Regions from separate parts of the Parabacteroides sp. AF21-43 genome, predicted to be linked through region 2. Evidence: riboswitches for the same ligand, from Rfam matches in the RefSeq annotation. Region 2 holds a riboswitch; each other region holds the start of a gene.
The links. Region 2 has a riboswitch for thiamine pyrophosphate ahead of thiD (bifunctional hydroxymethylpyrimidine kinase/phosphomethylpyrimidine kinase). Riboswitches for the same ligand answer to the same signal wherever they lie in the genome.
Positions count from the first base shown of each region.

Region 1: it holds a riboswitch for thiamine pyrophosphate, as region 2 does, so the genes downstream of both, DWX84_RS19810 (sulfide-dependent adenosine diphosphate thiazole synthase) here and thiD (bifunctional hydroxymethylpyrimidine kinase/phosphomethylpyrimidine kinase) in region 2, are expected to answer to the same signal.
Region 3: it holds a riboswitch for thiamine pyrophosphate, as region 2 does, so the genes downstream of both, DWX84_RS11195 (TonB-dependent receptor) here and thiD (bifunctional hydroxymethylpyrimidine kinase/phosphomethylpyrimidine kinase) in region 2, are expected to answer to the same signal.

Region 1 covers NZ_QTMG01000039.1:13,305-15,570, reverse strand. Annotated here, with positions in the region: gene DWX84_RS19815 (hypothetical protein) at 1-636, opposite strand, end outside; TPP riboswitch at 1,036-1,132, shown strand; gene DWX84_RS19810 (sulfide-dependent adenosine diphosphate thiazole synthase) at 1,195-1,965, shown strand; gene DWX84_RS19805 (hypothetical protein) at 2,022-2,266, opposite strand, start outside.
Region 2 covers NZ_QTMG01000003.1:59,628-61,893, forward strand. Annotated here, with positions in the region: gene DWX84_RS03365 (BamA/TamA family outer membrane protein) at 1-872, shown strand, start outside; TPP riboswitch at 976-1,073, shown strand; gene thiD (bifunctional hydroxymethylpyrimidine kinase/phosphomethylpyrimidine kinase) at 1,068-1,916, shown strand; gene DWX84_RS03375 (thiamine phosphate synthase) at 1,909-2,266, shown strand, end outside.
Region 3 covers NZ_QTMG01000013.1:99,689-101,954, forward strand. Annotated here, with positions in the region: gene nusA (transcription termination factor NusA) at 1-538, opposite strand, end outside; gene rimP (ribosome assembly cofactor RimP) at 543-1,010, opposite strand; TPP riboswitch at 1,248-1,358, shown strand; gene DWX84_RS11195 (TonB-dependent receptor) at 1,401-2,266, shown strand, end outside.

The DNA.
Region 1 (2,266 bases), on a different contig from region 2:
TTCTTCAAAATCGAAATCCATCTCTTTCCCATAGGCTCCTGCCACTTCAAACGCTTCGGGAACTGCCAGCAGCCGGAGCAACGCTTGGATTCTTTCCGGTTCGGGTGCATTGTCATCGTCCAAACCTTCCACTACGCAAAGTAGCGGAAAGAACGCATACCAATGTCCCAGCGTATCGGCTCCTCTTTTATCCCCTTCGGCAAGTGCCTTAGAAGCTAAGGGAACAATTTGTTCCGCCAATTCCAAAGGGGCTAGTAGCCGAAGTTCCGCCTTTGCCGATACAGGAAGAACACCCATCTCAAGCAGCTTTTTCCATAACGCAGTCCCTGCGGTGACACAACACTTTCCGGAACAACCGTCCACATAAGTACCATCTTTCAAGAAACCGCCCTCTATGGCAAGCCGCCTCGCCTCGCTACGCTCCGGCTCAGGCAATTGCTCCGGAGGCAAAAGAGAGAGATAACCGAGTTGTTCCAGTTCATCACGAACCCGTAATACCGTGTACCCGCAGTCCAGTTGATTCTGGATTTGGTAAAGACTATAACAAATACTTTGTGCCAAAGGTGGAACAGGAGAGGCGGTCGCTGTTGTTATCACGGAATATTCCACCAAACTTTCTATAGCATGCATTGACATAATTGCAGTGATTTATAAGGATTAATATGAGTCCTATTGGTTGATAAATTGAAAACCAGAGATAGAAACTATAAGTTTGAATTACCTAATTACAAGATTTACAGATTTAATACCACTACGTTTATCGTAAGCAAAGTTACAGATATTTATTATTTGACCGATGATTTTTGCAAAGAATTTGCATTGCAACAAGGAAAAGACTAACATACCGTGATAATTATACTGATAACCTATGGTTTTATATGAATGTTATTGGCTATTGTACCCGATGAAATTGGTGGCAAATCTTCAAGGCATCTTATACATTATCCATCCGAATGACGGAAAAATTGAGGGGAAACATAGAAGTGGAACCTGAAGGTGTACAGTTATACTAATTTTTTGTACATTTGCTCCCGACTTTTCACATAGGGGTGCCCGAGTCATACGGGCTGAGATTATACCCATCGAACCTGATCCGGGTAATGCCGGCGAAGGGAAAATAAGGTAGAACTAGGAAATAAAGGGGGCGTTACCTCTATGTGCTCCCTGATGTTTAAACTTTAATTAGTTATTAAGATGGAACAGATTGTTTCAAGTGGAATCATTGACTCTTACTTCGAGAAGTTGAAGAGCAACTTGTCTGTGGATGTAGCGATCGTGGGAGGGGGACCTTCCGGTATCGTGGCCGCTTATTTCTTGGCGAAAGCCGGTAAGAAGGTGGCGTTGTTTGATCGTAAGCTGGCTCCCGGTGGAGGTATGTGGGGCGGCGCTATGATGTTCAACGATATCGTGGTGCAGGAAGAGGCTATGCCGATTATCAAGGAATTGGGCGTAAGCTATAAGGAAGGTGCTAATGGTACGTATATCATGGATTCGGTACATACCACTTCTGCTTTGATTTATCAGGCGACGAAGGCGGGCGCTACGATCTTTAACTGCTATTCGGTAGAGGACGTGGTGTTTCATAACGATGCCGTAGCCGGTGTGGTAGTGAACTGGGCTCCGGTAATCCGTGAAGGGATGCACGTGGATCCGTTGACGATCATGGCTAAGGCTGTCTTGGAAGGTACGGGGCATGATTGCGAGATTGCCCGTGTGGTAGCCCGTAAGAATGATATCCAATTGAATACACCGACCGGAGGCGTGATCGGCGAGCGTTCCTTGAATGTGGAGCTGGGTGAGCAGACGACGGTGGAGAACACGAAGGAGATCTACCCGGGATTATTCGTTTCCGGTATGGCCGCTAACGGCGTAAGCGGTAGCTTCCGTATGGGACCGATCTTTGGCGGCATGCTGATGAGCGGCAAGAAGGCTGCTGAGTTGATCTGCGAAAAACTTGGGAATTGAAAATTGAAAATTGAGAATTGAAAATTATAGATTGTTGTATCTTTAATTTTCAATTCTCAATTCCCAACGGTTTTTCCTTGTCTCAAGAATAAGAATCCCGTTATGATCAACGCCGTGGATAATCCCGTATAGAATACGGAAATGAAAGAATTCGGCAGTAAATGGAACGTGCGGATCGTGATCCCGAAAGCGATCATGAAGATCATGATAATCCAACCTTTCACGTCGAAGAAAGAGAACGGGCAATGTTTCCCGTTTTTCCGGGAGATCCGTTCGGAATGTTTATAGAAAAGCCGTTTAA
Region 2 (2,266 bases):
CCGGCACCTTATTCTTCAACGAGAATCGCTTCCGTATTTATATCAGTTACGGTTATCGGAACGAACCTTCGCATTATTTCGGGAAAGGCTATGAGACGATCGAGCAAATCGAGAAGAGCGACTCGACAACGAAATTCCATAAGAGTTCTTTCCAACTATATCCCCGTTTCGTATGGGAAGTTAGGCCTCATTTATATACGGGTCCTCTTTTTGATATTAATTTCAGCAAATCAGATGATATCAACCCGGTGATGGCCGAAGATCCTTATTTCAATAAGTTCAAACGAGATTATGTCAATATCGGTGTCGGCGGCTTGATTCAATACGATACACGAAATGACGTGGCGACCCCAAGTTCCGGTATGTTACTAAGCGCGATCGCTAAAGTGTATGGAAAGTATTTAGGCGGTGCATATAATTATGAGATGTTCGAGTTAGAATACCGCCAGTTCCAGCAAGTATTTCGTCCTCGTAGCACCTTGGCATGGATCGCCAAGACACAAATCGGTGTGGGAAACGTTCCTTTTACGGAGCTTCCTTCGTTTGGCTCTCCTTTCGATCTTCGCGGATACTATTGGGGCAAGTACCGTGACAAGACCATGGCGTATGGGATTCTGGAGTATCGTCATATGTTCGGCAGCGTGGAGAAATATAAGAGCGGTAATTTCTGGGCGAAGTGTGGTTTTGTTGGCTGGGTCGGCACGGGTACGATCGGAAACGCTCCTATCGTAGACTGGAATAAATGGAAGTTCAACTACGGCGTAGGCTTACGTATCCAAATGCAACCCGGCAAGAACTTCCGCCTAGACGTAGGCAAAGACCCGAACCAAAAAGGGATGGCGGTTTATATGAATATGACGGAAGCCTTCTAAAACCAGAAGGCTCCCGTCTACGATCTATGGAAGTATAACCTTGCGTTAAAATTATCGTTTGAAAGCCGGAAATATCTTAATATCGATTTTTTTCACTAAGTTTGCGTCATCGAAGGGGTGCCATACTATATGGGCTGAGATCATACCCTTACTACTTGATGCGGGTAATGCCGCCGTAAGAAAAACGAATGTTAAATGGATAAAAATGAAACGTACCGTTATCCGGTAGCTTTAACGATCGCGGGCTCTGATAGTGGCGGTGGTGCCGGAATACAAGCGGATATTAAGACTTTTTCCTCGCTGGGTGTTTTTGGAGCCTCGGCGATAACGGCTATAACCGCTCAAAACACACAGGGGGTGCGAGGGATCCAAGCGATCTCTCCCGAGATTTTGAGAGGACAAATCGAAGCTATTCTTGAGGACTTCATCGTAGATGCCATAAAAATAGGGATGCTACATAACAAGGATGCCGTAAAGGTTGTATCTGAGACTTTACCTTCCTTCCGACGAACTTCTATCATTTTAGATCCGGTGATGATATCCACGAGCGGAAGTAAATTATTGGAGGATGACGCCATCCGAACCATCATGGATGAGTTGTTCCCTAAAGCGACACTGCTTACTCCGAATATTCCCGAGACGGAATATCTTTCCGGTATAAAAATCAATAACGAGGCGGATATCTTATGTGCCGCCCGGAAATTGCAGGAAAAAGGATGTAACGCTATATTGATCAAAGGGGGGCATATTCCCGGAGTAGAAACGGTGGATCGGTTATTTATCAATGAGAATAATCCGATTTGTCTGGTCTCGCCAACAGTGGAGACCTTCAATACCCATGGAACGGGCTGTACGCTATCGTCCGCCATCGCCGCTTATATGGCACTCGGCCATTCATTGGTGGAAGCCGTACGATTAGCCAAGGAATATATGAATAACGCGCTCGTTCACGGGGCAAATGTATGCATGGGAAAAGGGCACGGACCTGTAAACCACTTCTTCTCACCCTCTGCCCTTCATAAAATCCGATGGAATCATGAATAAGCTGGTCGTAATTACTACACCTTATTTTTTCGCGGATGAAGCTTCTTTGATCGAACTTCTATTCGCGGAAGGAATGTCTCGTTTACATCTACGTAAACCGGATTGTAAACGTGATGAATTGGAGGGCTTATTGGATAAAATCTCTCCGGCTTATTACGACAGGATCGTTCTTCATGATTGGTTTACCTTGGCAGAAGAAAGGGCTTTAGGAGGAGTCCATTTGAACAAGAGGAACCCGGAAGCTCCACCTTTATATAAAGGCAGTATAAGTCGTTCTTGCCATAGTCTGGAAGAGATTATCGAGTATAAACCGGTATGCGACTATGTATTCCTTAGTCCGATCTTTCAGA
Region 3 (2,266 bases), on a different contig from region 2:
AGAAATCGGTCGGGATTTGCTCGGATTTCGGCAGTAGCAACTCATTACCATCGTCATCCAGCAACAGGATTTCTTTCTTCCACACCTGATAAACCTCAGCGGCGATGATGTGGCCGATTTTATCCTTATACTTAGCGTACAAGCTGTCTTTCTGCAATTCAAGTATCTTTGAAGCCAAAGTTTGGCGCAAGTTTAAGATCGCACGGCGTCCGAAGTCTGCGAAATGCACCTCGTCGGTCACTTCCTCGCCCACCTCACAGTCGGCATCGATTTTACGGGCCTCCGTCAACGTAAGCTGCAAGTTCTCATCCTCCAGTTCATCATCAGCCACAACCGTACGGTTTCTCCAGATCTCGAAATCACCTTTCTCAGGGTTGATAATCACGTCATAGTTCTCATCCGTGCCAAACATCTTGGCGATCACGTTACGGAACGAATCTTCCAAAACGCTAATCATCGTATCTTTATCGATATTCTTCAACTCCTTGAACTCCGCAAGGGTGTCAATCATACTGATTGTTTCCTCTTTCTTGGCCATAATCTTACTTGAATCTTATTAAGTATTTTGTATATTTTATTTCATCAAATGTATACGACTCATCCTCCACCACAGTCACCTTCCGCTTAGCGCCTTCCGGTTTCACCTTCTTCTCGACAGAGACAACCACACCGTTCTCGTCGGCAGATTTCAACACACCGGTCAGCTTCGAGCCGTTTTTCAACAGCATCTCCACCTCGTTTCCGATGTTCTTGACGTATTGGCGAAGTACCTTGAAAGGAGAAGTAATGCCGGCGGAGCCAACCTCCAGCTCATAATCCTCGACGTCACGATCCAGATGCTCCTCCAAATACCGGCTCAACTCGGCGCAATCATCAATGCTTACCGCTTCATCGTTATCAATTTCAACGACTATCAGGTTTCCCGGTTTAATCACCACGTCTACTAAATAATTGCTTGAAGAGGCTAGTTTTTCCTCTATTAATTGGCTTACCACTTTCTTTTCTATCATACACATATCTGTTAAGAACAAAAGAAGGGGACTACCCGCCCCCTCCTCAACTTCACTTAATCGCCCGCAAATATACAAAAAATCAATGAGTTCTCAAAATATCCTCATCTTTTTACAGAAAAAATTAATACGACACAAACCGGATTACTATCCATAGTAATCAGAATTAATATCTATAGAAATCTGATTTACTATTGATAGTAATATTTATTAACACTTTTATGCCTATCTTTGCTGCCGAATACGAAGGGGTGCTCGCAAAATCCTTCACGAAAGGAGCGGGCTGAGATCATACCCATAGAACCTGTACAGGTAATGCTGTCGTAGGGATTCATGCTTCTCCCATCCTTTCTATTCATCTATTTAGTTTTAAAGCAAAAAGATGAAAAGATGAAAAATGTATTGGTTATCTTGGCCGGCTCCTTGCTAGCTACAACCGTCAAGGCGCAAATGCCCAGTCCGGTCGACTCCTTGAAAATCTCAAAAGACGTATCTTTGGATGAAGTGGTTATTACCGCTACCAAAGTCGGGAAAGAAACCCCGGTAGCTTATAGCGACATCTCCAAACAAGAGCTAAGCAGCCGGAACAACGGGCAAGGTATCCCATTCCTTATCTCCCAATCCCCGTCTGTTATCATGACCTCGGATGCCGGAACAGGTATAGGTTACTCCGGTTTTCGTATCCGGGGTACAGACGCAAACCGTATCAATATCACGATCAATGGCGTACCGGTTAATGACTCCGAGTCTCATACCGTATTCTGGGCTAATATGGCCGATATAGCCTCCTCGGTAGAATCGATCCAGATCCAACGAGGCGCCGGAACCTCTACGAACGGAGCCGCAGCTTTTGGCGCTACAGTCGCCATGCAGACCGAGAAACCGTCCTTAAAGCCTTACGGCGAATATTCCGTATCAGCAGGTTCTTTCGGTACGCTGAAGCATACGGTAAAAGGCGGTACCGGATTACTTTACGATCATTTCGCTTTCGACGCCCGCTACTCCAATATCCGTAGCGACGGCTTTATCGATCGTGCCTCCGCCCGTATGAGCTCTTACTATGCCTCCGCCGCTTTCTATGCCGATAATACATTGATTAAATTCCAAGCCTTCGGAAACAGCGAGAAGACCTATCAAGCATGGAACGGTGTTCCGTCTTATTTACTTGACACAGATCGTAGCTATAATCCATGCGGAGAATATGAGGAAGATGGAGTGAAGAAGTTTTATAACAATCAGACGGATAATTATTGGCA